4 regions of the Lelliottia sp. RD5 genome follow, and region 4 is predicted to be linked to each of the others. Evidence: predicted binding sites of a transcription regulator. Region 4 holds the regulator's gene; each other region holds the start of a gene.
What was found. The regulator CRP, encoded in region 4, controls carbon source genes, mostly activating them, when cyclic AMP is high. The targets are predictions, from matches to a motif close to ATGTGANNNNNNTCACAT.
Positions count from the first base shown of each region.

Region 1: a site for CRP is predicted at 5,240-5,257, ahead of AC0LWE_RS16750 (glycine dehydrogenase). Genes of this name have one in related genera too.
Region 2: a site for CRP is predicted at 5,236-5,253, ahead of rhaS (HTH-type transcriptional activator RhaS). Genes of this name have one in related genera too.
Region 3: a site for CRP is predicted at 4,933-4,950, ahead of epd (erythrose-4-phosphate dehydrogenase). Genes of this name have one in related genera too.

Region 1 is NZ_JBVYHQ010000005.1:218,216-225,628, forward strand. It holds gene mpl (UDP-N-acetylmuramate:L-alanyl-gamma-D-glutamyl-meso-diaminopimelate ligase) at 1-985, shown strand, start outside; gene AC0LWE_RS16730 (aldose 1-epimerase family protein) at 1,043-2,251, opposite strand; gene yjgA (ribosome biogenesis factor YjgA) at 2,556-3,107, opposite strand; gene pmbA (metalloprotease PmbA) at 3,202-4,554, shown strand; gene cybC (cytochrome b562) at 4,648-5,034, shown strand; gene AC0LWE_RS16750 (glycine dehydrogenase) at 5,358-5,696, shown strand; gene AC0LWE_RS16755 (SFCGS family glycine-rich protein) at 5,708-6,070, shown strand; gene AC0LWE_RS16760 (DUF4312 family protein) at 6,073-6,372, shown strand; gene AC0LWE_RS16765 (DUF4311 domain-containing protein) at 6,395-7,171, shown strand; gene AC0LWE_RS16770 (DUF4310 family protein) at 7,185-7,413, shown strand, end outside.
Region 2 is NZ_JBVYHQ010000009.1:50,232-57,644, forward strand. It holds gene cpxA (envelope stress sensor histidine kinase CpxA) at 1-468, shown strand, start outside; gene yiiM (6-hydroxyaminopurine reductase) at 656-1,330, opposite strand; gene sodA (superoxide dismutase [Mn]) at 1,405-2,025, opposite strand; gene rhaT (L-rhamnose/proton symporter RhaT) at 2,315-3,349, shown strand; gene rhaR (HTH-type transcriptional activator RhaR) at 3,350-4,198, opposite strand; gene rhaS (HTH-type transcriptional activator RhaS) at 4,271-5,107, opposite strand; gene rhaB (rhamnulokinase) at 5,409-6,878, shown strand; gene AC0LWE_RS20295 (L-rhamnose isomerase) at 6,875-7,413, shown strand, end outside.
Region 3 is NZ_JBVYHQ010000002.1:383,676-391,088, forward strand. It holds gene speA (biosynthetic arginine decarboxylase) at 1-567, shown strand, start outside; gene speB (agmatinase) at 768-1,688, shown strand; gene loiP (metalloprotease LoiP) at 1,734-2,492, opposite strand; gene tkt (transketolase) at 2,764-4,755, shown strand; gene epd (erythrose-4-phosphate dehydrogenase) at 5,146-6,165, shown strand; gene pgk (phosphoglycerate kinase) at 6,215-7,378, shown strand.
Region 4 is NZ_JBVYHQ010000012.1:19,558-26,970, reverse strand. It holds gene argD (bifunctional acetylornithine/succinyldiaminopimelate transaminase) at 1-928, shown strand, start outside; gene AC0LWE_RS21630 (YccS/YhfK family putative transporter) at 925-3,012, opposite strand; gene crp (cAMP-activated global transcriptional regulator CRP) at 3,070-3,702, opposite strand; gene AC0LWE_RS21620 (OsmC family protein) at 4,012-4,416, shown strand; gene AC0LWE_RS21615 (phosphoribulokinase) at 4,463-5,332, opposite strand; gene AC0LWE_RS21610 (YheU family protein) at 5,363-5,581, opposite strand; gene AC0LWE_RS21605 (hydrolase) at 5,578-6,600, opposite strand; gene mdcA (malonate decarboxylase subunit alpha) at 6,881-7,413, shown strand, end outside.

The sequences.
Region 1 (7,413 bases), on a different contig from region 4:
CAAGCCGGGCTTTGTGATCGGCGGCGTGCCGGGCAATTTCGACGTTTCTGCTCGCTTAGGCGAAAGCCCGTTCTTTGTGATTGAAGCCGACGAATACGACTGCGCCTTCTTCGATAAACGCTCCAAGTTCGTGCATTATTGTCCGCGCACGCTGATCCTCAATAACCTTGAGTTCGATCATGCGGACATTTTTGACGACCTGAAAGCCATTCAGAAACAGTTCCATCACCTGGTGCGTATCGTGCCGGGGCAAGGCCGCATTATCTACCCTGAGAACGACATCAATCTGAAACAGACTATCGCGATGGGTTGCTGGAGCGAGCAGGAGCTGGTGGGCGAGCAGGGCCACTGGCAGGCGAAGAAGCTGACAACTGACGCATCCGAGTGGGAAGTGTGGCTGGACGGTGAAAAAGTCGGCGAAGTGAAATGGACGCTGGTCGGTGAACACAACATGCACAATGGCCTGATGGCGATTGCTGCGGCGCGTCATGTAGGCGTCAAGCCTGCCGACGCGGCCGATGCGCTGGGCTCCTTTATCAATGCGCGTCGTCGTCTTGAATTGCGCGGTGAAGCCAATGGCGTGACGGTGTACGACGATTTCGCCCATCATCCGACGGCCATTCTGGCGACGCTGGCGGCACTGCGCGGCAAAGTCGGCGGAACGGCGCGCATTCTGGCGGTGCTCGAACCGCGCTCTAACACCATGAAAATGGGGCTCAGCAAAGACGATCTCGCACCGTCTCTCGGCCGCGCTGACGAAGTGTTCCTCCTGCAACCGCAGCACATTCCGTGGCAGGTCGCGGAAGTGGCTGACGCCTGCATTCAGCCTGCGCACTGGCATGCGGATGTCGACACCTTAGCGGATATGGTAATTAAAACCGCGCAGCCGGGCGATCACATTCTGGTGATGAGCAACGGCGGTTTTGGTGGAATTCATCAGAAGCTGCTGGACGGTCTGGCGAAGAAAGCCCAGGCCGAAGAGTAATCAAACGACCCGGTAGCGTTGCGCTACCGGGTGAACTTGCCTGACAAGCAATAACGCTTACTCTTTGGCGATAGGCGTTTCAATCTCCTCAATCGGGGTGCTGCCCTGAATCTCACCGATTTTCTTCACAACGTCATCCACCTGACCCGAGGTGTGAAGCAGCGTGTAAGTCAGATCAAACTGCGTGCTCTGACCGGCTTGCAGCTGCTTCACGCGCTTTTGTTCCCGTTCGATGGTCACCGGATAGGCATAGCTGGTGCCCGGCTCAATCCCGGTGACATAGCCTTGTTTTTCAGTGTCGGTGTTTTTCCACAGCGTTAAAACAGGCAGCTGGCGGGTGTCGAACTGAATCGCCGCCCCTTTGTCGCCTGCTTTATTAATCACTGCGGCAGTGGTGTGGTGATTCTCATCCGACAGCGGTTTGATGTTAAACACCATTTCATCAAAGCCTTTCGTTGGCCCTGCATAGTTTTGCCACTCTTTTAAGCCCGCTTTGGCGTAATCATTGAATGGGCTGATGCTTGCCATTGGTGCGATAAACCGCGCCCCTGCTTCCAGAATCGGTTTACCGAAATTGCTGTGATAAATTATCTGATAGTCATGCGGATAATCAGCGTGATTGGTTAGCACATCGTGAAGAGCAAAGCTGTTACTGCCTGGAACATAGCGCAGTTCAGTCATGGTCTGCAGATCGGCTTTTTTGAACGTGCTTTCTTTTACCAGACCTCGGACACGAATTTCGTATGGCGCGCTGTCGCTCACCTCGACTTCCACCTGCGAGGCTGGCGTATTGCCTGCCTTCCCGTGCAACGTATAAATCTGACCGTCTGCAGTGACGGGATGCCCGGTCCATTCGTAGCCACAGCGCACCATCATTTCGTTGAAACCTTCCAGCCATCCCAGACCATTTCGGCTTTCAAGGTTCATGAAAGCCGGGTTGACCACCTCTTTGACCGGAGAATCCCAACCCATCCGCACGCCGTAGCCTTCAACGTGCAGCAAATTCATGCCGCGTGTAGGGCTTAACGCGATCGTCAACCCGTCTTTACTGGTGATAATAATGACTTTGCTGCCTTCCTGTTTGCCGCCATGAAGGACTTTTTGTTCAATGCTGAAGTTTTGGTTTTTCACTTTCAGCATATTGCTGGTCACTTTCCAGTTACCCAGTTCCGTCGCGCTATCAGCGCTTGTCAGCACCCATGTTTTTGCCATGACAGGCGCGGAAATTAAACAGGCCAGTGCGGTTAAAGCCAACGTTTTTTTCATCATTCTCCCCTTTTTGCTGAATCGATTATTTCTTTCACCGGCAAATCTAGATTCTTAACAAAAGTGAAAGTGTGATGCGTTTCACCTGATGGCGAATTAAGCGTTTTTTCTCGTTGGAGTGTGCGGAATGATCGATAATTGTGTAATGAACTGCGTTAATTGCAAAAATAAGTGTGAATTAAGAGGGTTTTTGCTTTAACGATTCAGCATTAAGGGCGCGTAGAAAAAAGACGATGTCATGTCAGGGGAAGGGACGGGAGAGGAAAAAATGACGCTAACCCATCAATGAGTTAGCGTGAGAGGATTAGCCTTCGTTCTCAGCCAGTTCGCGCAGATACTGGAAAATCAGACGCGCAGATTTCGGCGGCTTATTCCCTTCTTTCTCTTTCTTCGCGTTACGGATTAATGAACGCAACTGCTGGCGATCGGCGTCAGGCCACAGGTTCAAGACTTCTGCGACGGCATCGTCACCGTTGTCGACCAGACGATCGCGAATTTGCTCAAGCTTATGGAACAGCGCAACCTGCTGGTTGTGGCGGTTTTTCAGCTTATCCAGCGCCTGACGAATCGGCTCAACATCGCGCTGGCGCAGCATTTTGCCGATCAGCTGAAGCTGGCGGCGACGGCCTTCTTTTTTGATTCGTTGGGCCAGTTCAATGGCACTGCGCAGATCCGGGTCGAGCGAGAGTTTATCCAGCGCGTTTTTTCCCAGTTCTACCATTTCCGCACCAAGTTGTTTTAACTCTTCGGCGTCACGTTTAATTTCACTTTTACTGACCCAGATGATTTCATCATCTTCGTCTTCGATGTCATCACCGGGAACGTCGTCGAGCCAGTCTTCGGGCTGCTTAGTCATGTCAGGCTCCTTAAAAAAGAGGCTAATGTTACCAGTTAAGACGCGCACTGAAAAACGGTTCTCTGTTAGACTTCAGATAACTATCTCTTACAGTATGGCATTTGCGATGAAAGTAACCTCACAAGTTGAAGCGCAGCGTAAGATTCTGGAAGAAGCGGTCTCCACAGCGTTGATGCTGGCTTCCGGGAAATCAGACGGCGCGGAAGTAGCAGTCAGCAAAACCACGGGTATCAGCGTAAGCACGCGCTACGGTGAAGTCGAGAACGTGGAATTTAACAGTGACGGTGCGCTGGGGATTACGGTTTATCACCAGAATCGCAAAGGCAGCGCGTCATCGACTGACCTCAGCCCGGATGCCATCGCCCGTACCGTGCAGGCTGCGCTGGATATTGCGCGCTATACCTCACCCGATCCGTATGCAGGCGTCGCGGATAAAGAATTGCTGGCGTTTGACGCGCCGGATCTCAGCCTTTTCCATCCGGCTGAAGTGTCTCCAGACGAAGCCATTGAGTTTGCCGCGCGCGCCGAACAGGCCTCTCTGAAGGCGGATAAACGCATCACCAATACCGAAGGCGGCAGCTTTAACAGCCACTACGGCATCAAAGTGTTCGGCAACAGCCACGGCATGTTGCAGGGCTACAGCTCTACGCGCCACTCCCTTTCCAGCTGCGTTATCGCTGAAGAAAATGGCGACATGGAACGTGATTACGCCTACACCATTGGCCGTGCGATGGGCGATTTGCAGTCGCCAGAGTGGGTCGGTGAAGAGTGTGCAAAACGCACGCTGTCACGCCTGTCTCCGCGCAAACTGTCCACCATGAAAGCGCCGGTGATTTTTGCCAACGAAGTGGCGACCGGGCTGTTTGGTCATCTGGTCGGCGCAATTGCGGGCGGTGCGGTTTATCGTAAATCGACGTTCTTGCTCGACTCTTTGGGGCAACAAATTCTGCCGGAATGGCTGACCATCGAAGAACATCCGCATTTGCTGAAAGGGCTGGCGTCGACGCCGTTCGACGGCGAAGGCGTGCGTACAGAACGTCGCGACATCATTAAAGACGGTATTCTGACGCAGTGGCTGCTGACCAGCTATTCTGCGCGCAAGCTCGGTCTGCAAAGTACCGGCCACGCGGGCGGCATCCACAACTGGCGCATCGAAGGCCTGGGCCTGAACTTTGAACAGATGCTCAAAGAAATGGGCACCGGCCTGGTCGTGACTGAGCTGATGGGCCAGGGCGTCAGCGGGATCACCGGCGATTACTCTCGCGGTGCGGCCGGCTTCTGGGTTGAAAACGGTGAAATTCAGTATCCGGTGAGCGAAATCACCATTGCCGGTAACTTAAAAGACATGTGGCGCAATATCGTTACGGTCGGTAACGATATTGAAACACGTAGCAATATACAGTGTGGTTCAGTGCTGTTACCCGAGATGAAAATCGCGGGTCAATAATACCCGTCATACTTCACGTGGCAGATGCGTTGGCTGCGCTCGAATTATTTAGGGTATTTAGCTTATTTTTCATAATAAAAAAGGAAGTGAGCAATGCGTAAAAACCTGTTAGCCATTCTTGCTGTGTCGTCGTTAGTGTTCAGTTCTGCTGGGTTTGCCGCCGATCTTGAAGATGATATGAACACGCTCAGTACCAACCTGAAAGTGGTCCAGAAAACGGATAATGCGACGGAAATGAAAGACGCATTGACCAAAATGCGCGTCGCCGCACTCGATGCGCAAAAAGCGACGCCACCGAAGCTGGAAAACAAAGCCGCAGACAGCGCTGAAATGAAAGACTATCGCCACGGTTTTGACGTGCTGGTCGGCCAGATCGACGGTGCCCTGAAGCTTGCCAACGAAGGCAAGGTGAAAGAAGCCCAGGCCGCCGCTGACGGATTCATTGCCACCCGCAACGAAAACCACAAAAAATTCCGCTAATGGCACGCTAAGCCAGACGGCAAAATAATCAACGGGGGCGTATTGCCCCCGTTTTGTTTGCCACAACGTAATAAGAAAACCTTATCCGCGTCACACTTTACGACCTTGCGCGTAAATCTTTCCACTCTGCTTTCTGACCTTTCACCGCCGAATCACGTGACATTCATCACGTAAATCCAGTTGATAATACATATTCACCGTAATTATGTGGAACAGATCACTGGTGCCGCTTTCCTTTCCACTTCGAAGTGGAAAACAACTCGCTACAAACCTTTAACCTCCAGCGTTAGTTTTATCCCAGAGCCATTAACGGGGTAAGACGAGTGATTAACGGAGCGGTAATGAACGACGTTGGGGAACAGGCAGCGCAAACTGAAACGCTCGCAAACACCATGCTCGAGCAGGTCTATTCCCTGCTTGCTCGCCACAACATCATTCCCAATGACGTCCAGCGGCAGATGCTGACGTCACACGTTCGCGCAATGGCACACCGGTCAGTGACCGGCGAACCGCTGCCAGAGGTCGAAGCTGACCTGTTCGACGAAATTTCAGCAGATTCAATGCGGCTTGCCCGCGAAGTGGTCGCGCAGTTCGGCAATCTTCCTGATGAAGAAGCCTGGCTGCTCTCCGTTCACTTCGAAGTCGCTAAAGACAACCTTTAAGGAGCTACACAATGGAACAAATTACAGTCGTGATCGGCGATCGTCTTGGTAAAGGCCAGAAAGTGGCTATCGGTGTAGAAAAGGCCGGCGGCCGTGCGGTTGTCGTACCCGGCGTGGCGGCGGACATGAAATTGGGCGACGTGATGAAAGCGGAAAACGCCACATTCGGGATCTCGTTCTGCGGCAGCGGCGGTGCGGGTGCCATCACAGCGCAAACCAAACATGGCTACAAGGCTAAATACGGTATGCGTTCAGTGGAAGAGGGCGTCACTGCCATCAACGAAGGCAACAACGTTTTGGGTTTTGGTTTTATGGATAAAGAAGAGCTGGGCGAGCGACTGGTGCAGGCCTGGCTGAAAAAGTACGGCGCGTAACCATGAAAGAGCAATTCACCACCACGGTGAGAGTGAAGGGCAAAGGTGACGCCAAAACGCGCGCCTTTGCCGACGCGCTAAACCACGTACAGGCCGCGGTGATGAACGCATCGCCGCATATCTTACTGCGTATTGAGCCACAGGATGTGCAGGTTGTTCAGGCGCAAGAAGCGGTGCGTAAAGAAGCGTTTCTGTTCTTCTTTTTGCGCCGGGAAAGACGCACTTACAGCGTGGAGCTGGACGTGACCGTCAACGTGACTGCCATCAATCTTGATCGGGTGGATTTTGTCACGCAACGCTGATTCTCACTAATAGGGCAGACGAATGTTCCTGATAATATTAATAAAATCGCTCATCATCGGCGGCCTGGTTGGCGTCGGCGTTGGCGCCGGGGCTGCACGCATGTTTCATGCGCCTACCACACAGGGTATGGGCGCATTTCGTACGTTGGGGGAACTGAACTCCTGTGAAGGGGATCCCGCGTCTCACTTCTCCTTTGGTCTGGGGTTCTTCTTCAACGCCTGGGCATCGTCAGTGGCGGCGGGGGCCTTCACGCAGGACGTTGACCATCGCATCATCCCTAACTGGGGCGCCGCGGCGCTGATGTTAAAAAACCGCAACGTCGGTGAGACGCTGCACGATCCACGCAAAATGGCGATTGCCTGCGGCGTGATCGGCATGTTCGTGGTCACCTTCTTAAACCTCACTGCTTCGTCCGTACCGGCGGCGCTTCAGGTCACAGCCGTGAAGGTGCTGGTTCCTGCGGCGAACCTGCTGGTCAACACCGTCATGCCGGTCATCTTCTGGCTGGCGGCAATCGACGCGGGTAAAAAATCCGGCTTCTGGGCCACCGTTTTTGGCGGCGCGGCGCAGCTGATTATGGGCAACGCCGTACCGGGTCTGGTGCTGGGCATTCTGATTGGTAAAGGCGTCGAAGAGAGCGGCTGGAACCGCGTGACCAAAGTGATGATGGTGGCGATTGTTCTGCTGTTCGTGCTGAGTGGTTTCTTCCGTGGCTTCGATATGAAGATGATCGAATCCTTCCATCTGACCGTGCCGAACTGGCTCGACATGATCCACAGCTCGCTCAGCGGCAAATAACAGGAGCCTCAACATGGAACAGAATAAAGGTTTTTGGTATGCCGACTGGTCGTTCCCGATCTTCGTTGGCCTGCTCTCATCCGGCGTTTTCGCCGGGACGCATATGTTCTACCTGTACGGCATCGGCGCGTTTAACGAAGTGGCCTTCGTGGCGATGTTAAAAGCGGGCATGGATACCGGCGTTTACGGCGCAGTGGCGGCGTTTGGTGCCAGCTTCCTGTTTGCGCGCATCATCGAAGGCT
Region 2 (7,413 bases), on a different contig from region 4:
CTGGTGAGCGAAACGGTGAAAGCCAATCACCTGTGGCATGAGGTGCTGGATAACGCCGCGTTCGAAGCCGAACAGATGGGCAAGTCGTTTACCGTCAACTTCCCGCCGGGGCCGTGGCCGCTGTACGGTAACCCCAACACGCTGGAAAGCGCGCTGGAAAATATCGTGCGTAACGCTCTGCGTTACTCGCACACGAAGATTGAGGTGGCGTTCTCGGTCGATAAAGATGGGGTCACCATCAACGTGGATGATGACGGTCCTGGCGTGAGCGCGGAAGATCGCGAACAAATTTTCCGTCCATTCTACCGTACCGACGAAGCGCGCGATCGCGAGTCTGGCGGGACGGGGCTTGGGCTGGCGATTGTCGAAACCGCCATTCAGCAGCACCGTGGCTGGGTTAAAGCCGACGACAGCCCGCTGGGGGGATTACGGTTAACCATGTGGTTGCCGCTGTATAAGCGTTCGTAACTTTTTGCCCTCACCCTACCCCTCTCCCACAGGGAGAGGGAATGGTTCCGTACAGTTTTTTCCCTCCGAAAGAGAAGGAATGGCTCCGTGCAGTGTTTTCCCGCTTCCCTTGGGAAAGAAAAGAGCTCCCTACTGTCTTTCTCCCTCTCCCCTTGGGAGAGGGCCGGGGTGAGGGGATAACAGCACGCTATTTCCCCCACAACCTCCGGGAGTTATCCTCGATCTTGCGAGCAATTCGTCGCTTCTGCATGGTTCTGGTCCAGCTTGTCGACAGACCCGCCGCGGACAGTAGCCGATGATATTGTTCATCATCAAACGGCATATGCCAGGCGATGGCGCAAGCATCATAAACCGACACATCACTCAGGCGCGATGCCAGCTCGAGCGGTGCATCAGCAAAAACCTGCCCCGCCAGCACCACGCGATACAACCAGCCGGTTTTACCCGCGCTTTGCATCAGCGAAGACATATCGCTGATGCCGAAATGGAAGTTGAGTTTGAAGCACGGGGAGCGCGGCTGCGTGACCTGAATCAGCGCGTCACCCCAGCGATAAATGTCGCCAATAAAGACGTCTTTTTCGGTCATGCCGTCGGTCGACAGGTTTTCGCCAAACGCGGGAGCGACGAAGAGATCCGCCTGCTCGGGGAATTCACGCGCCCAATGGAGATAATGTTCGCGGGGATAATGACACAGCGCGCGCTCAGGCCCGCCGTGGATTTTTTTCTCGGCCTGCTCGTCACCCGCCAGCCCCAGTTCGGTCAACGTGAGCTCACCATCAACCTGCACTTTAGCAATCGCGCTCGGACGGCTACCATCGTAGTCCCTGACCTTGCCTGTAAACACATTTACCGGATAGTGCATGTATCGTGGCTCCTTTATGCAGATACAAAAAAAGCGAGTCATCAGACTCGCTTCTCACAGGCGTCAATGCAACCTTATTTTTTAGCGGCGAAACGCGCTGCTGCTTCGTCCCAGTTCACCACGTCCCAGAATGCTTTGATGTAGTCTGGACGACGGTTCTGGAATTTCAGGTAGTACGCGTGTTCCCACACGTCCAGGCCCACAATTGGGAAACCAGACACGCCAGAAACTGCTTCACCCATCAGCGGGGAATCCTGGTTAGCGGTAGAAACCACAGCCAGTTTGTCGCCTTTCAGCACCAGCCACGCCCAGCCAGAACCGAAACGGGTTGCAGCGGCTTTTTCGAATTCCGCTTTGAAAGCATCCACAGAACCGAAATCGCGCTCGATAGCCGCTTTCAGGTCGCCCTGCAGGGTGGTGCCGGTTTTCAGGCCTTTCCAGAACAGGCTGTGGTTAGCGTGGCCGCCCGCGTTGTTACGCAGAACGGTTTTCTTGTCTGCTGGCAGTTGATCCAGTTTGGTGATCAGCTCTTCAACAGACAATTCAGCGAATTCTGGCAGGCTTTCCAGCGCAGCGTTCGCGTTGTTTACATAAGCCTGGTGGTGTTTAGTGTGATGGATTTCCATCGTCTGCTTGTCGAAATGCGGTTCCAGTGCGTCATAGGCATACGGCAGGGATGGCAGTGTATAACTCATAATCCTCTCCATTATTGTCGGGCGGCACAGCTGTTAATGCCGCGTAAGCAGTTGGTTCATTATAGTTAATTAAATGATATTGAAAATGATTATCAATGCCGTACTTTTTATAAGGTTATTCATTTTTGTGTCAATCGTGAAATTGTGAGTCTGCTCACGCGGTTAACGCGTTGATTGCCATTTGGAAGAAAAGTGCGGCAACCTTCTGAAGGTTCGCTCACCGCGTAATTTTTACACTCATCGGGTCGGAGGGAAGCCAACGACATATAAAAACGATGAGGATGTAAAAATGAATCATGCGATTACGATGGGTATTTTCTGGCATTTGATAGGCGCAGCCAGTGCAGCCTGTTTCTATGCCCCGTTTAAAAAGGTCAAACATTGGTCATGGGAAACCATGTGGTCTGTTGGCGGTACTGTCTCGTGGCTTATCTTGCCCTGGACGGTCAGTGCTCTACTCCTCCCTGATTTCTGGGGATATTTCTCTTCCTTTAGCGCCTCCACGCTGCTGCCCGTTTTTCTGTTTGGCGCGATGTGGGGCATCGGTAATATCAACTACGGCCTGACGATGCGCTATCTGGGCATGTCGATGGGGATTGGGATTGCCATCGGGATCACACTGATTGTCGGCACCCTGATGACGCCGATTCTGAACGGTAATTTTGACGTGCTGATCAACACCCGTGGCGGAAGAATGACGCTGCTCGGCGTGCTGGTGGCGGTGATCGGTGTGGGGATTGTCACCCGCGCGGGCCAGTTGAAAGAGCGCAAAATGGGCATCACCGCCGAGGATTTCAATCTGAAGAAAGGGCTGGTGCTGGCGGTGATGTGCGGCATTTTCTCGGCGGGCATGTCATTTGCGATGAACGCGGCAAAACCAATGCACGAAGCCGCTGCCGCGCTCGGCGTTGATCCGCTGTATGTCGCGCTGCCAAGCTATGTGGTAATTATGGGCGGCGGGGCGCTGGTCAACCTGGGCTTCTGTTTTATTCGTCTGGCAAAAGTGAAGAATCTGTCAGTAAAAGCCGACTTCTCGTTGGCAAAATCGTTAATCATCACCAACGTGCTGCTCTCGGCGCTCGGCGGCCTGATGTGGTATCTGCAGTTCTTCTTCTACGCCTGGGGACACGCCAGCATTCCGGCGCAATATGACTATATGAGCTGGATGCTACACATGAGTTTCTACGTGCTGTGCGGCGGGTTGGTAGGTCTGGTGCTGAAAGAGTGGAACAACGCCGGGCGTCGTCCGGTGGGCGTGCTGAGTCTGGGTTGTGTGGTGATCATTATTGCCGCCAACATTGTCGGCCTGGGCATGGCGAGTTAATTACGCCGCTTTTCGACTGCGATGACGCCACTGAACCGGCGTCATCCCTACTTCGCGGTTAAACACCACCGAAAAATAGTTACTGTCCTCAAAGCCGCAGCGCATCGCCACCTCACTCACCATCAGCTCCGTATGTTGCAGCAGATATTGCGCGTGGCAAATGCGTAGCTGGCGCAAATAGTGATTCACGGTCATGCCCGTCTGGGTGCGAAACTGCTGACGCAAGGCGCGTTCACTGCACTGTTCCTGTTCGCAAAACGTCTCCAGCACAAAGCTGCGATTCAGGCTGCCAGCCAGCGCGGTAATCAACTTATCCAGCAGCGCCTCTTGCTCGTTCGCCGAAGGGTTATCGATCGCATAACGAAAGCGTTTGAGCGTCATCACCAGTTGGGCGAACAGCAGTTCAGCCATTTCGTTCGCACTCGGGTCAGCCTTCAAACTCTCCTGTTCAAGCTGCGTGATAACGGGCCTGACCTGCGCCATACCGTTGCTGCTCAAACGCCAGTGCGGCGCGCCTTGTGTATCGTCAAAGCCAGGAATGTTGCTGGCCCAGTCAACGTTCAGCTTGAGCCTGTCCGGGCAATAAATGACGTTCTGCAAAACCAGATCGTTAACCGAGGCGTAGGAGTGTTTGTCTTCCGCGCGGATATAAAACAGGTCACCGCGCGTAATACGATAGGGACGATCGTTGAGGACGTGAAGGCCGTTGCCGCGCCACACCAGCACTAACTCGCAAAACTCGTGCGTGTGCTCAGCAAAGACATTTTGCGGATAGCGGTCCGCCACCGCGACGGCCTGTCCGGCGTTGGCAAAAAAATCAGATTTGCGAAGGATTAACGGAACGCCCACAACACACCCCAGCGGCTAATAACCGAACATTATTAGCCGTTTCGCGAAAAAAAAACGGTGATTGCCCTCGCGTTACTGAAGTGACGCATCCCGTCCCTGACGGATTTCGCGCGGTGACCAGCTAAACTCCCGGCGAAAAAGCGTCGAAAAGTGGTTACTGTCGCCAAAGCCGCAGCGATATGCGATATCCGTCACGCTCTCGTCCGTATGACGCAAAAGATGGCGGGCTTTGATCAATCGCAGGCGATTCAAATAGCGCTGCGGCGTCAAACCGGTGTGCTGTTTGAGCTGGCGATGCAGAGTGCGCAGAGAAAGCGAAAATACATCCGCCACCGTCTCCCAACTCACCTCTTCGGCAAAGTGATCTTCCAGCCAGGCCATCAGTTGATTGAGCCGCGCGTCGTTATTCTCCAGCCCTTCCACCAGACTGCTCCGACGCAGGAGCACCAGCAGTTGCATGAACAACAGCTCACGGCTGGCGAGCGCATGTGATTCCGTATTTTCCTCGGTCTGCTCCATCTGGGTGACCAACTGGCGCACCTGCTGCAGCGTGGACTGATTCACTCGCCAGTGCGACGGATAGTGCCCGTCTTTTTCCTGCGGCAACAGCTGGTTTAGCCCCGATAAAAACTGGAACGCGTCCGGGGAACGATAGAGCACATTCGTCAGGCACAGGTTGTCGGTATGTTCATACATGTGTCGGTCGTGATCGCGTACAAAGCAGACGGTACCCCCGCTGATGGTGTACGGCTGGCCGTTAAAAACGTGAATGCCCGTCCCATGCTCAACAATCACAATCTCATGAAAATCATGGTGATGTTCCGGAAAGGCCGCCTGCGGCAGGCGCGGCTCAATCGCAACGGGCGAAAGTCCGGAAGGGAAAAAATCCACGCTGTGCAGTACGGTCATAACGGCCACCACCAATGAGAAATGTTCTCAAAATAGTAATTAAGGGGCGCGATTCTCACCTTCAATTTTCGACAGCAAAGCGCGCAAAGCCTGTCGGATTTTTAAGAAACAGCGGGAAAGATCGGGAAATGCGGTAACCGTCACATGACCTGACATCCGCGCCATAACTGGAAACTGTGAACTCCCTCACGTTCATCTTTGATTTCTTGCCAGCCGCGGATTTTGCCTGTCAGTGGCGAGAAGGTCTGTTTTTCCTTCCTTTCTTACACTCTCCGGTAATGACTTAAAGAAGGACCGGAACATGACTCTTCGCCATTGTGTCGCTGTCGATTTAGGCGCCTCCAGCGGTCGCGTAATGCTGGCCTGCTACGCCCCTGAACAGCGCACGCTGACTCTTCGCGAGATCCACCGTTTTGTTAACTGCCTGCAAAAGCAGGACGGTGCGGACACCTGGGACATTGACAGCCTGGAAGCTGAAATCCGCACTGGCCTGAACAAGGTCTGCGAAGAAGGCATTCTGATTGACAGTATCGGGATTGATACCTGGGGCGTGGATTATGTCCTGCTCGACCGCGACGGCGCGCGCGTCGGTTTGCCGGTGTCGTATCGCGACAGCCGTACCGACGGCGTGATGGCCCGCGCCATTGAACAGCTTGGCAAAGCGGACATCTACGGGCGCAGCGGCATCCAGTTTTTACCGTTCAATACGCTATATCAGCTGCGTGCGCTGGCGGAACAGCAGCCCGCGCTGATTAAAAACGTCGCCCACGCGCTGCTGATCCCCGACTATTTTAGCTATCGCCTCACCGGCAATCTGAACTGGGAATATACCAACGCCACCACCACGCAGTTGGTCAACATAAACTCCGATAACTGGGATGAACGCCTGCTCAACTGGACCGGCGTCTCCGCCGCCTGGTTTGGTACGCCGACGCATCCCGGCAATGTGATCGGTCACTGGATTTGCCCGCTGGGCAATCAAATTCCCGTCGTCGCGGTGGCAAGCCACGACACCGCCAGCGCCGTGATCGCCTCTCCACTCGCCAGCAAAGACGCGGCATATCTCTCGTCCGGCACCTGGTCGCTGATGGGTTTCGAGAGCAAAACGCCGTACACCAGCGATGCGGCGCTGGCGGCCAATATCACCAACGAAGGCGGCGCAGAAGGCCGCTATCGGGTGCTGAAAAATATCATGGGGCTGTGGCTACTCCAGCGCGTGCTGAAAGAGCAAAACGTCTCCGACCTGTCGGCGCTGATTGCCGATACCGAAGCGTTGACAGCGTGCCGTTTCGTGATCAACCCGAACGACGATCGCTTTATCAATCCGGCCAATATGAGCGCCGAGATTCAGGCCGCCTGTCGCGAAACACACCAGCCAATCCCTGACACCCCAGCCGAGCTGGCACGCTGTATTTTCGACAGCCTCGCTCTGCTGTACGCCGACGTGCTGCAAGAGCTGGCAGCACTGCGCGGCAAACCCTTCAGCCAGCTGCACATCGTAGGCGGTGGCTGCCAGAACCAGCTGCTGAATCAGCTGTGTGCCGACGCCTGCGGGATCACCGTCGTGGCGGGTCCTGTAGAGGCCTCCACGCTCGGCAATATCGGCATCCAGTTGATGACGCTGGACGAACTCACCAACGTGGACGATTTCCGCACCGTGGTCACGGGCAACTATGCCCTCACCACGTTTACCCCTAATTCCTGCCATGAAATTGCCCGCTACCGAGCGCAGTTTCAGCAAAAACGACTGACTAAGGAGCTTTGCGCATGACCACTCAACTTGAACAAGCCTGGGAACTGGCTAAACAGCGTTTCGCCGACGTCGGCGTGAATGTCGACGAGGCGCTGCGCCAGCTCGATCGCCTGCCGGTTTCCATGCACTGCTGGCAAGGCGATGACGTCGCAGGCTTTGAAAATACCGGCGCCGCGCTGACGGGCGGTATTCAGGCCACCGGTAATTATCCAGGCAAAGCGCGTAACGCGACCGAGCTACGCGCCGATCTAGAGCTGGCACTGAGCTTAATCCCCGGTCCAAAACGCCTGAATCTGCATGCGATTTATCACGAAGCTCCAGAGCCAGTCGCGCGTAACGAAATCAAACCGGAACACTTTAAGAACTGGGTTGAGTGGGCAAAAGCCAACAAACTTGGGCTGGATTTCAACCCGTCCTGCTTCTCACATCCGCTGAGCGCCGACGGTTTTACGCTGTCTCACGCAGATGATGAAATTCGCCAGTTCTGGATCGACCACGTGAAGGCCAGCCGCCGCGTGTCAGCTTATTTTGGCGAACAGCTTGGTACGCCGTC
Region 3 (7,413 bases), on a different contig from region 4:
CGTCCGATTATCGACGAACTGCAAGAGCGTATGGCGGACAAAATCTACGTCAACTTCTCGCTGTTCCAGTCGATGCCGGATGCGTGGGGTATCGATCAGCTGTTCCCGGTGATGCCGCTTGAAGGGCTGAATCATGCGCCGGAACGCCGTGCTGTCTTGCTGGATATCACCTGTGATTCCGATGGCGCAATTGATCACTACGTTGATGGCGACGGTATCGCTACAACGATGCCAATGCCGGAGTACGATCCGGAGAACCCGCCAATGCTGGGCTTCTTCATGGTCGGGGCGTATCAGGAAATTTTGGGCAATATGCACAACCTGTTCGGCGATACCGAAGCGGTGGACGTGTTTGTCTTCCCTGACGGTAACGTTGAAGTGGAGCTTTCTGATGAGGGCGACACCGTTGCGGACATGCTGGAATACGTGCAGTTGGATCCGAAAAAACTGCTGACGCAGTTCCGCGATCAGGTGAAAAACACCGATCTGGACGCCGCTTTGCAGCAGCAGTTCCTGGAAGAGTTTGAAGCGGGTCTGTACGGTTATACATACCTGGAAGATGAGTAAATACGCGTTCCCGCGAGGGGCAGCGTAAAGGGCATCGGACTGCACAATGCCTTATACTCACTTGAACCTGTATGAATTAACGGCGATAATTTGCCCCATTAAGCAGTAAACGAATCAATCCCTTCCTCGTCGGGTTTAACGACGCGGAGGGGATTTTTTTTCATCTCTTTTAACGTATCGACTCTATAAGAGGTCCGGATATGAGCACTTTAGGTCATCAGTACGACAACTCTCTGGTATCTAACGCGTTTGGTTTTTTACGTCTTCCGATGAACTTCCAGCCGTACGATAGCGACGCTGACTGGGTGATCACCGGCGTTCCGTTTGATATGGCGACGTCAGGCCGTGCCGGTGGTCGCCATGGCCCGGCGGCCATTCGTCAGGTGTCGACGAACCTGGCCTGGGAGCATAATCGCTTCCCGTGGAATTTCGACATGCGCGAACGTCTGAACGTGGTGGACTGTGGCGATCTGGTTTATGCCTTCGGTGATGCGCGTGAGATGAGCGAAAAACTGCAGGCGCATGCCGAGAAGCTGCTGGCTGCCGGTAAACGTATGCTCTCTTTCGGTGGCGATCATTTTGTGACCCTGCCGCTGCTGCGCGCGCATGCCAAGCATTTCGGTAAAATGGCGCTGGTGCATTTCGATGCCCATACCGACACCTATGCGAACGGCTGCGAATTTGACCATGGCACCATGTTCTATACCGCGCCGAACGAAGGTCTGATCGATCCAAACCATTCTGTACAGATTGGTATTCGCACCGAGTTTGATAAAGACAACGGCTTTACCGTTCTGGATGCCGGTCAGGTGAATGATCGTGGCGTAGACGATATCATCGCTCAGGTGAAGCAGATTGTGGGTGACATGCCTGTGTATCTGACGTTCGACATCGACTGTCTGGATCCGGCCTTTGCGCCGGGTACGGGCACGCCGGTAATCGGTGGCCTGACGTCCGATCGCGCGATTAAACTGGTTCGTGGTCTGAAAGATCTGAATATCGTGGGGATGGATGTGGTGGAAGTCGCTCCGGCCTACGACCAGTCAGAAATCACCGCACTGGCGGCAGCGACGTTGGCGCTGGAAATGCTGTATATCCAGGCTGCGAAGAAAGGCGAGTAAAAGCGTTAATGGGCCGGGAAGCGTGATGCAACCCGGCCCACGGAATTACTTAATTCCGTCAGCTTTCATGCGATCGCGGATATGCTGGGCGCGCTCAACGGACGCCGGGTGGTCATCAAACATTGAGCTTTGACGACCTTCTTCCAGTTTAGCCAGCTTCTCAAAGCTGGTGGCTAAGCCCGATGGATTGATGCCGCGTTTGCGCAACAGATCGTAAGAGTAATCATCCGCTTCGGATTCCTGACGCTGGGAGAACTGAGAGTTGACCAGTTTTTCGCCCACATCACCAAGCTGAGACTGCGATAAGCTGCCGACAATCCCGCCCGCAGATGCCGCTGCTGCACGAACCGCGTTGGTGCCTAGTGCCACCTGCATGCCTTTCTTCACATGACCCAAGGCGACGTGGCCCATCTCATGGCCAATCACCGCTTCAACTTCATTATCCGTCATCATGTCCATCAGACCGCTGTAAACACGAATGCAGCCGTTAGCCATGGCAAACGCGTTGACGTCTTTTGCGACGTAAACCTTATAGTTCACCGGTTGGCCGTTGATGTTATCGCCGAGCGCGGAAGCAATCTTGTTCAGACGCTGCGCGTATGTGCTGTTGGCGGGCGCAATGGTTGCTTTCGCATCCATCTCTTTGCAGGCCTGATCGCTCAGCGCTTTAACCTGTGCATCGCTCAGTGAATAGGCCTGAAAAGCCTCTGCACCGGAGCTCATCAGACCGTTTGAATCCATATTTTGGCAGCCGCCGAGCAGGAACGTTGTACCCAAGGCCAGCACTATTGCACGCATTTTCATGATGTTGCTTCCGTACCCGTTGATCTGAATAAAATCCGAAAATTTTCCGACAGCGAAGCGGTCGTGAAGCTAAGTATAAGGAATATCTACAGGGGCGGGCGAGTAGATTGCGCAACATGCGAGCATGATCCAGAGATTTCTTAAACGGCAAAAGAATGCTCCATGTACATGCTTTGTCGCTTGGGTTACATTGTTGGCACTTTTTTCTGGCATAGCCCAAAACGCGCTGTCGTCAAGGGCATAGCCTTTAACAGTCCGATCTGGAGTTAAAATGTCCTCACGTAAAGAGCTTGCTAATGCTATTCGTGCGCTGAGCATGGATGCAGTACAGAAAGCCAAATCCGGTCACCCGGGCGCCCCTATGGGTATGGCTGACATTGCCGAAGTCCTGTGGCGTGATTTCCTGAATCACAACCCGCAAAACCCATCATGGGCTGACCGCGACCGCTTTGTGCTGTCTAACGGCCACGGCTCTATGCTGATCTACAGCTTGCTGCACCTCACTGGCTATGCGCTGCCAATTGAAGAGCTGAAAAACTTCCGTCAACTGCACTCTAAAACGCCTGGTCACCCAGAAGTGGGTTACACCGCTGGCGTTGAAACCACCACTGGCCCACTGGGTCAGGGCGTGGCGAATGCGGTAGGTATGGCGATTGCTGAGAAAACGCTGGCGGCACAGTTTAACCGTCCGGGCCACGACATCGTTGACCACTTTACCTACACCTTCATGGGCGATGGCTGCATGATGGAAGGTATCTCTCACGAAGTGTGCTCTCTGGCTGGTACCCTTAAGCTGGGTAAACTGGTTGCGTTCTATGATGACAACGGTATTTCTATCGATGGTCACGTTGAAGGCTGGTTTACTGACGATACGGCTAAACGTTTCGAAGCCTACGGCTGGCACGTGGTACGTGGTGTTGATGGCCATAACGCCGACAGCATTAAACGTGCAGTAGAAGAAGCGCGCGCAGTCACTGACAAACCGTCCCTGCTGATGTGCAAAACCATCATCGGTTTCGGTTCGCCAAACAAAGAAGGTACGCACGATTCTCATGGCGCCCCGCTGGGCGACGCTGAAATCGCGCTGACCCGTGAAAAACTGGGCTGGAAACACGCTCCGTTTGAAATTCCGTCAGAAATCTATGCGCAGTGGGATGCTAAAGAAGCAGGCCAGGCGAAAGAGTCCGCATGGAATGAGAAATTCGCTGCTTACGCGAAAGCCTTCCCACAGGAAGCGGCTGAATTCACTCGCCGTATGAAAGGCGACATGCCGGCTGATTTCGACGCCAAAGCAAACGAATTCATCGCGAATCTGCAAGCGAATCCGTCCAAAATCGCCAGCCGTAAAGCGTCTCAGAATGCGATCGAAGCATTTGGTCCGTGGCTGCCAGAGTTCCTGGGCGGTTCCGCTGACCTGGCTCCGTCTAACCTGACGATCTGGTCTGGCTCTAAAGCAATCAACGAAGACACTGCCGGTAACTACATCCATTACGGTGTACGCGAATTCGGTATGACGGCGATTGCTAACGGTATCGCCCTGCACGGCGGTTTCCTGCCTTATACGTCTACCTTCCTGATGTTCGTCGAATACGCCCGTAACGCTGTGCGTATGGCTGCGCTGATGAAGCAGCGTCAGGTGATGGTTTACACCCATGACTCCATCGGTCTGGGCGAAGATGGCCCAACTCACCAGCCGGTTGAGCAGGTGGCTTCTCTGCGTGTGACGCCTAACATGTCCACATGGCGTCCATGCGACCAGGTTGAATCTGCTGTGGCGTGGAAATATGGCGTTGAGCGTCAGGACGGCCCAACCGCGCTGATTCTTTCTCGTCAGAACCTGGCCCAGCAAGATCGTACCGAAGAGCAGCTGGCGAACATCGCTCGCGGTGGTTACGTGCTGAAAGACTGCGCTGGCCAGCCAGAGCTGATCTTCATCGCGACCGGTTCTGAAGTTGAGCTGGCTGTTGCTGCATGGGAAAAACTGTCTGCCGAAGGCGTTAAAGCGCGCGTGGTTTCTATGCCGTCTACCGATGCGTTCGACAAGCAGGATGCTGCTTATCGCGAATCCGTACTGCCAAAAGCGGTTACTGCTCGCGTCGCAGTTGAAGCCGGTATCGCTGACTACTGGTTCAAATATGTTGGTCTGAACGGCGCTATCGTCGGAATGACCACCTTCGGTGAATCTGCACCGGCTGAGCTGCTGTTTGAAGAGTTCGGCTTCACCGTTGAAAACGTTGTCGCGAAAGCCAAAGAACTGCTGTAATCGCAGTTTACAGGGTGTGTGCGGCCTGATGCCCTCACCCCAACCCTCTCCCACGGGAGAGGGTGCAAACACTAAAAACGGTAACCTTTGGGTTACCGTTTTACTTTCACCCCGCCGGCTTTTTTGTGTCTGCTATTCCACCATCGTGTGAAAACGTTGTGAATTATTCCATTTAAAATGTGACGCAAGTCATATAGCTGTCTTATTGGCTTGCCCGAACGTTCCTTTTATTCTCCGTTTCGCTTATTCTTGCTGAAGCGTTTCAGTTGTTAATCTGTCTGACAATTGACCAATCAGTCGCAGTTTGTGACAGGCGAGGATTCCCCTCCGGGCGTTGCTGGATTACTCTTTCAGCCACCTCAAACTCAGGGAAAGCCTTGCAGGAGACCTATGACCGTACGCGTAGCGATAAATGGGTTTGGTCGCATCGGACGCAATGTGATTCGTGCTTTATATGAATCCGGGCGTCGTGCGGAAATCACCGTGGTGGCCATCAATGAATTGGCTGACGCCGTGGGCATGGCGCATTTATTGAAATATGACACCAGCCACGGGCGCTTTGCCTGGGATGTTCGCCAGGAAAGAGAGCAGTTATTCGTGGGCGACGATGCCATTCGCGTGTTGCATGAGCAGAGTATTGAAACGCTGCCGTGGCGTGAATTGGGCGTGGATGTGGTTCTCGACTGTACCGGCGTATACGGTAATCGTGAACACGGAGAAGCACACCTTGCGGCAGGCGCTAAAAAAGTCCTGTTTTCCCATCCCGGTGGTCACGATCTTGACGCGACGGTTGTCTACGGCGTGAATCATCATGAACTGCAAGCCGAACACCGTATTGTCTCCAACGCCTCCTGCACGACAAACTGCATTATTCCGGTCATTAAACTGTTAGACGATGCTTATGGCATTGAGTCAGGGACTGTAACGACGATCCACTCTGCCATGCACGATCAGCAGGTGATTGACGCGTACCATCCGGATTTGCGCCGCACGCGCGCCGCGAGTCAGTCAATCATTCCGGTGGACACCAAACTGGCGGCAGGGATTACCCGTATTTTTCCGCAGTTTAACGATCGTTTTGAAGCGATCGCGGTGCGTGTTCCGACCATAAATGTCACCGCAATTGATCTCAGTGTGACGGTGAAAAAACCGGTAAAATCAAGTGAAGTCAACCTGTTACTGCAAAAAGCAGCACAGGGTTCATTTCATGGTATAGTTGACTATACGGAATTACCGTTGGTCTCAGTAGATTTTAACCATGACCCCCACAGTGCCATTGTTGATGGTACACAGACGCGGGTCAGCGGTGCCCACCTCATCAAAACGCTGGTGTGGTGTGATAACGAATGGGGCTTTGCTAACAGGATGCTCGACACCACGTTAGCCATGGCCGCGCAAGGTTTCAGGTAGGGCGCAAAGTGCGCTTGCAAAACTTTAAGAATCAACGAGAGGATTCACCATGTCTGTAATTAAGATGACCGATTTGGATCTGGCAGGTAAACGCGTTTTCATCCGTGCCGATCTGAACGTACCCGTTAAAGATGGCAAAGTGACCAGCGACGCGCGTATCCGTGCATCTCTGCCAACCATCGAACTGGCCCTGAAACAAGGCGCTAAAGTGATGGTAACCTCTCACCTGGGTCGTCCGACCGAAGGCGAGTACAACGAAGAATTCTCTCTGTTGCCGGTTGTTAATTACCTGAAAGACAAATTGTCCAGCCCGGTACGTCTGGTTAAAGACTACCTGGACGGCGTTGAAGTGGCTGAGGGTGAGCTGGTTGTTCTGGAAAACGTTCGCTTTAACAAAGGCGAGAAGAAAGACGACGAAGCCCTCTCCAAAAAATACGCGGCACTGTGCGACGTGTTCGTAATGGATGCATTTGGTACTGCTCACCGTGCTCAGGCTTCTACTCACGGTATCGGTAAATTTGCTGATGTTGCTTGTGCAGGCCCACTGCTGGCTGAAGAGCTGGACGCACTGGGTAAAGCACTGAAAGAACCTGCTCGTCCGATGGTTGCGATCGTGGGTGGTTCTAAAGTTTCTACCAAGCTGACCGTTCTGGATTCGCTGTCTAAAATCGCTGATCAGCTGATTGTTGGCGGCGGTATCGCAAATACCTTCGTTGCTGCGCAAGGTCATAACGTGGGTAAATCCCTGTACGAAGCGGACCTGGTTGAAGAAGCTAAACGTCTGCTGACCACGTGTGATATTCCAGTCCCAACGGATGTTCGCGTCGCGACTGAGTTCTCTGAAACCGCGACCGCGACCCTGAAATCTGTTAACGACATCAAAGATGAAGAGCAGATTCTGGACCTGGGCGATGTGTCTGCACAGAAACTGGCTGATATCCTGAAAAACGCGAAAACCATTCTGTGGAATGGTCCGGTTGGCGTGTTCGAATTCCCTAACTTCCGTAAAGGGACTGAAATCGTGGCTAACGCTATCGCTGACAGCGACGCGTTCTCCATCGCAGGCGGCGGCGATACGCTGGCTGCAATCGACCTGTTCGGTATTTCTGACAAAATCTCCTACATCTCCACTGGTGGCGGCGCATTCCTCGAATTCGTGGAAGGCAAAGTTCTGCCAGCAGTAGCAATGCTCGAAGAGCGCGCTAAGAAGTAAGCCATTCATGGGCAGGGAAACCTGCCCAAATTTCA
Region 4 (7,413 bases):
TGCCGAGCGCGTTCTTTTCATGAACTCAGGCACCGAAGCTAACGAAACCGCGTTCAAGCTGGCGCGTTATTACGCCTCAACGCGTCACAGCCCGTACAAATCCAAAATTATTGCCTTCCATAACGCCTTCCACGGGCGGTCGCTGTTTACGGTTTCCGTCGGCGGACAGCCGAAGTATTCCGATGGTTTTGGCCCAAAACCTGCCGATATCGTTCATGTGCCGTTTAACGATCTTCACGCCGTAAAAGCGGTGATGGACGATCACACCTGCGCGATTGTGGTTGAGCCGATTCAGGGTGAAGGCGGTGTAATGGCGGCGACGCCAGAGTTCCTGAAAGGCCTGCGTGAACTGTGCGACGAACATCAGGCGCTGCTGGTGTTTGATGAAGTGCAGAGCGGTATGGGGCGTACCGGCTCCCTGTTTGCCTACATGCATTACGGCGTGACGCCGGACATTCTGACAAGCGCCAAAGCGCTCGGGGGCGGCTTCCCGGTCAGTGCTGTGCTGACAACCCAGGAGATCGCGTCGGCATTCCACGTGGGATCTCACGGGTCGACCTACGGCGGGAATCCGCTGGCTTGTGCTATCGCGGGTGCGGCGTTTGATATTATCAACACGCCAGACGTGCTGAACGGTGTGAGTATGAAACGCGAACAGTTTGTGAAACATCTTCAGCAGATTGATGCCCAGTACGATGTGTTCAGCGATATTCGTGGAATGGGGCTGCTGGTTGGCGCAGAACTGAAGCCACAATACCAGGGCCGCGCGCGTGATTTCCTCCATGCTGCCGCGCACGAAGGGGTGATGGTGCTGAATGCTGGACCGGACGTGATGCGCTTTGCACCGTCGCTGGTGGTTGAAGCACAGGATATCGACGACGGTATGGCGCGCTTTGCCGCGGCGGTAGGGAAAATCGTTAAGGGTTAATGGGATTCGCGCCGCAGCAGGCGCGTTAACCAAATTCCATGATGCGGGCGTTGTCGCCAGGCGACCGATGAAATGGTATGCATGGTGTTCAGATGCCCGAGTATGCGCTGCAAGTGCTGTTCCAGCGTGCTCATCGGACCGTAGGTGAGCGTTTCTGGTCCTTCAAGAATATTCATATCCCCTGATTCACCCGGCGCGTCATATTCCAGGCGCTGCTGACACCGCTGCAACGCAATTTCACACGACTGCAAATAACGCTGCGCCAAATCCGGCGTCAGCATCGTATGCTCGCGCGCCAGCGTAGTCATCGCGTTGATATGCTCGACAATGAATTGGCTGTGGGTGACCCACAGTTTCATATCGGCCAGATAGTGCGAATTAAAGCCCGGCTCTTGCATGGCCTGATTCAGCGAGTTAAACAGCGCGTTATGAGCCTGATTGACCTTCATACGTTGGTACGCCAGCGGCGACGGCTGCGGATCGGCACTGAGAATCAGGCGAATAGCCTGCTGGTCGGCCTCGAGCGCATCATGCGCATTCTGGCGCAACAGGCCGCTTTGCCACTGTGGCCACAGCCAGACCATACCGCCAAACGCAATCAGACAGCCAATCAGCGTATCCACCAGTCGGGCGACAATAAACTGTTCGCCATTCAGGGTAAGCAGTTGCAGGGTATACACCGCGGTGACCGTAAAGCCGACCATCGCCCAGCCGTAGTTTTTACGGATAAACAGATAGCTGACCAGCGTGATAAGCAGCATGCCCGCCAGGGTGTAACCGTCCGGGACGTGGAAGTGCAGCGTGACGCCCGCAATCACCAGACCGGCAAGGGTTCCGCCCGCCCGGTGCAGGATCCGCACCCGCGTCGCGCCATAGCCGTTCTGCGTCACGAACAGCACGGTCATTAAAATCCAGTAGGGCTTGGGTAAATGCAGCGCCACGCCCATCAGGCTGGCGATACTGAGCATCACGCTAATGCGCGCCGCATTACGCAAAGCAGGGGATTTAAATGACAGATAGCTTTTGAGCGCCGGCAGCAGCGGCAAACGTTTCTGCTTATCCGCCATCAGATCACGGGAATAGAGCGGACGCTGGGTGCGCAGCACGCGTGCGATACGGCTGAAGTGCCAGGCGCAGAACTGTCCGACCGGATTATCGGGATGCTGACGGGCAATTTTCTCCAGCGCGCCCAACTGTTTATCCATGGTAAAGCGCGTGGGGTAGCGGTGATAGAGAATATCGTCAGCCAGCACGCGCAGTCGCGCCGCGACCGTCTGGGCATTCCAGCGGATCACCGCTTCGGCGTGACTGCGCTCCACCAGCTTTTGCACTTCCTGTGGATGATGCAGGCTGACGGAAATATGTTCCTGTAAATCCAGCCCTACCTGAAACGTGCGCAGCAGCCGTTTGTATTCATGGTTTTTATTGGCCGCCAGCATGTGTAGCTGCTGATAACACTGGCTGATTAAATCGACCACTTTTTGCTGACGCGTCAGTAACGGCGGCAGCGCCTTTTCCGGATCGGTATGCTGCGTCAGCAGGGTGTATTTTGCTTCGCAGTAATCAGCGAGCTGAACGTAGAGCAGGCTTAAGGATTCGCGCAACGGCTGCTCGCGCCACATCCAGAACCAGAACCAGTTGAATAATCCGTACCACAGCGTGCCAAACGCGTAGATCAGCAGCGGTTCCCAGACGGGCATATTCCCGGCGAGGCTGAGCGTAAAGATCGATGCAATCAGTGAGGCGGGAAGCAAGCGGGCATGCAGAGAACTGATTTCCGCCGTCACGCCGAGCGTGAGTGCCAGTACGGTCAAAATCAACGGCAGGGGGATATCGCGCGCCAGTAATAGCTGTACCGCGAGACTGCATCCGGCAAACAGCGAGCCGCCAATAATCAGGCGCTTGAAAAAGCGTTTATGCGGGGTATCGAGACCGGCAATATTACAGCAGGCAGGAACGAGGGAAAAAAGCAGACCGTGTTGCAGATGACCCAGAATCAAACCGACGGCCACGGGGAGACATAACACCAGCGTTTGCCGAAGTGCGTAGTTAACTTCCGGGTGATAGATCAGCCTGCGCCACATAGATGCCAGAGACAAAAACGGCGTGACACCTTGCGATGGCACGCCGTTCGACCGGAATTAACGCGTTCCGTAAACCACGATGGTTTTACCGTGGGCGGAGATCAGGTTCTGATCTTCCAGCATTTTCAGGATACGGCCAACGGTTTCACGGGAGCAACCCACGATCTGACCAATTTCCTGACGGGTAATTTTAATTTGCATGCCGTCAGGGTGGGTCATAGCGTCAGGCTGTTTCGCCAGGTTCAACAGCGTTTGCGCGATGCGACCCGTTACATCCAGGAAGGCGAGGTTACCCACTTTCTCGGAGGTGATTTGCAGACGGCGAGCCATCTGCGAAGACAGGCGCAACAGAATATCCGGGTTAACCTGAATCAACTGACGGAATTTTTTGTAGGAGATTTCAGCCACTTCACAGGCTGATTTTGCACGTACCCAGGCGCTACGTTCCTGGCCTTCTTCAAACAGGCCCAGTTCGCCGATGAAATCGCCCTGGTTCAGATAAGAAAGGATCATCTCTTTTCCTTCTTCATCTTTAATAAGCACTGCCACCGAGCCTTTGACGATGTAATACAACGTTTCCGCTTTTTCACCCTGGTGAATCAGCGTGCTCTTCGATGGGTACTTATGAATATGGCAATGAGACAAGAACCATTCGAGAGTCGGGTCTGTTTGCGGTTTGCCAAGCACCATGCGCTGTTATCCTCTGTTATAAGCTGTCACCAGAGTCATAAATCGCATCCTGACTCTGGGGTTGCAATCGAATTCTTCCCCGTACCTGGGAACTAGGCTGTCATAAGTGTTTGCAGCCTGTAATGTTTGATGTCCTCTGCATACATGTGTAACGTCAATGTATTACTGTAGCATCCAGAGTGTTTTAGCATAGCTTTTGCCGCGTGTCTCCTGGTGTCTCGCTTCAGCATGACGCAGGTCGTCTTCCGTTGCGAGAATTGTAACGCGCGGGTAATCTGTCCGGAAAAATGCAACGTCGGAGTGAATAAAATGCAAGCGCGTGTGAAATGGGTTGAAGGTTTAACGTTCCTCGGCGAATCCGCTTCAGGACACCAGATTTTGATGGATGGTAACTCCGGCGATAAAGCGCCAAGCCCGATGGAAGTGGTGCTGATGGCGGCGGGCGGATGCAGCGCCATTGACGTCGTCTCGATTCTGCAAAAAGGGCGTCATGACGTCACCGATTGTGAAGTGAAGCTGACATCTGAGCGTCGCGAAGAAGCACCGCGTCTGTTTACGCATATCAATCTGCACTTCATTGTGACTGGCAAAGCGTTGAAAGATGCCGCGGTTTCCCGTGCGGTGGATCTTTCTGCGGAGAAGTACTGCTCGGTGGCGTTGATGCTGGAGAAAGCGGTGAAAATCACTCACTCCTACGAGGTGATCGACGCGTAAGCGTTGACGAGATTCAGACCCTCTCCCACAAGGAGAGGGAAAAGGATCATTCGATCTTTTTGCCTTCCATCAGCCGTTGTACCAGCGGCATCATGATCAGCTCCATCGCCAGTCCCATCTTCCCGCCCGGCACCACCAGCGTATTAATGTGCGAAATAAACGAGCCCTGCAGCATCGCCAGCAGCCACGGATAATCAATATCGTCCAGATTACGGAAGTGGATCACCACAAAGCTTTCGTCCAGCGACGGAATCGTTTTTGCCGCGAAGGGATTCGACGTATCCACCGTCGGGACGCGCTGGAAGTTAATGTGCGTGCGGGAAAACTGCGGCGTCAGGAAGTTAATGTAATCTTCCATTGAGCGCACCACCGAGTCCATGACCGCTTCACGCGAATGGCCGCGCTCGCTGGTGTCGCGAGTGAGTTTCTGGATCCACTCCAGGTTGACGATAGGCACCACGCCGACCAGCAAATCGACGTGCTGCGCTACGTCATGCTGTGGCGTTACCACACCGCCGTGCAATCCTTCATAAAACAGCACATCGGTCGGTTCCGGGAGCGGCTGCCACGGCGTAAACGTGCCGGGCACCTGGTTCCACGGCACCGCTTCGTCATAGGTATGCAGATATTTACGCGATTGCCCTGTGCCGGTATGGCCGTACTCGGCAAAGGTTTGCTCCAGCAAACTGAAGTCGTTGGCGTCTGGCCCGAAGTAGCTGATGTGTTTGCCGAGATCGCGCGCCTTGCGGATCGCCATGTCCATTTCGGGGCGGGTATAGCGATGAAAACTGTCGCCTTCTACCTCGGCGGCGCGCAAGTTGAGTTGCGCGAAAATCTTACGAAACGCGAGGCTGGTGGTCGTGGTTCCCGCACCACTTGACCCCGTAACGGCAATAACCGGATGTCTGGCGGACATAGCAACTCCCTGACTGGAATGATGAAGCGATCAGCCGCGAAACTGATTGCGCGGCATGATGTTGACGGTTTCGTGCAGTTCAGACCACACCAGCAACACCTCGCCATTTTGTAGCTGCCGTTTCACATCGGCGACCTTTTGTTCAAGCGAGCGTTCATGTTCACCATAATCGGTGCCTTCGCGTAATACAAAGCTTTCAATCAGACTGTCCAGCGTTTCGGGAGCCAGATCTTGCCAGGGAATCATCATCGTGTTTTTTCCAGCCAGGGGGTTAACCAGTCGGGGATACGCGTTTCCAGCCACATTTTCGGACGCCGTAACGTGCCGCCGATAAAGCCAACGTGGCCGCCATGTTCGGTCAGCTGATACTGCACGTTAGCCGGCAAATAGCCCGGTGCCGGAATCGAATGGTGATCCATAAAGGGATCGTCTTTCGCGTGGATAATCAGCGTCGGTTTGGTTATCTGATTCAGCAACGGCATGGCGCTGCACTGACGATAATAGTCTAGCGCGTCGGCAAAACCGTGGATCTTCGAGGTGATCAGATCGTCAAACTCCCGCAGACGGCGCATGCGCTTGAGCTGTTGCAGGTTGATCGGCAGCGTATCGGGATAGGCTTTCAATTTGCGTGCCGCGTTGGCTTTCAGCAAATTCAGCAGATAGCGCTGATAAACGCGCGAAAAGCCCTTTTCCATATGATAGCTGCACTGCTCAAGCATAAACGGCGCAGAGACGATCACCGCCGCGTCCAGCGGCACGGCGTCGCTCTCTTTCGCCAGCAGGCAGGCCAGCATATTGCCACCCAGTGAATAGCCAACCGCCGCGGTAGGTGCCGCGCCGTAGGTCTTCGCCAGCCAGTGTAAAAACCAGGTGCCGTCTTCGGTTTCGCCGGAATGATAAATCCGCTCGCGACGGTTTGGCTCGCCGCTGCATCCGCGAAAATGCATCACCACACCGAGCCAGCCGCGCGCTTTTGCCGCGTGGATCAAGCCGTGCGCATACGGGCTGTGCAGGCTGCCTTCCAGCCCGTGGAACACCACCAGCCGAGGTTTATGCCTGGCCTGGTCGGGATCTTCGCTCCACGCTAAATCGACGAAATCACCGTCCGGCAGGTCGAGGCGTTGCCAGTGCGGATCAAACTGCAGTTTACGGCGCAGGAGCCTTGGCAGCATGGTTTGCAGATGCGGGTTAGCGACGCCACGCATTGGCACAAATGCGGCGCTCTCTTCACACGTGATATCAAAGTCAGATGGAATAATTTGGGTCATAACGATGCGATGTTCACTCTTGTCAGCCTTTACTATACCTGTCGAAGCGGATCCTGTTTACGAAAATGAGGCGGTGTTGACCTCCGATTCAGCTATTTCCTGTCTGAGCTAGCGTTTTTTTCCGAAACGTTATCTGATCTTGATCATAAATATTCATTCTGATTATTACTCTCAGGCTAATGATTCACCTCTACGCTTAATTGATGCCTTTCTCACCAGAGCGCACACTTTACTCAGCGTTAAGCAAATCAAAATGATGTGCTGAATCAGGAGGTTAATAATGTTATCTGGGCAAACGCCACCCCGGGTCTGGAACACACGCCGCACAGAGAAAGCGCGCCGTCTGGCTTCCGTTCCGGTGCAGGGCAAAGTACTGCCAACCGACGATTTCGTCGCCATGCTGGAAAAACTGATCGCCCCGGGCGACAAAGTGGTGCTGGAAGGCAACAACCAGAAGCAGGCAGATTTTCTGTCCCGCTCACTTGCTGAAGTGAACCCGCAAATCGTCCATGACCTGCATATGATTATGCCAAGCGTCGGGCGCAGCGAACATCTCGATATCTTTGAAAAGGGCATCGCCCGCAAGCTTGATTTCTCCTTCTCCGGCACGCAAAGCCTGCGCATTTCGCAGCTGCTGGAAGACGGTCTTCTCGAAATCGGCGCTATCCACACCTACATCGAACTTTATTCCCGTCTTTACGTTGATCTCTCGCCAAACGTGGCGCTAATTGCCGGCTTCAAAGCGGACCGCAAAGGCAATCTGTACACCGGCGCAAGCACTGAAGACACGCCCGCGCTGGTTGAAGCCGCCGC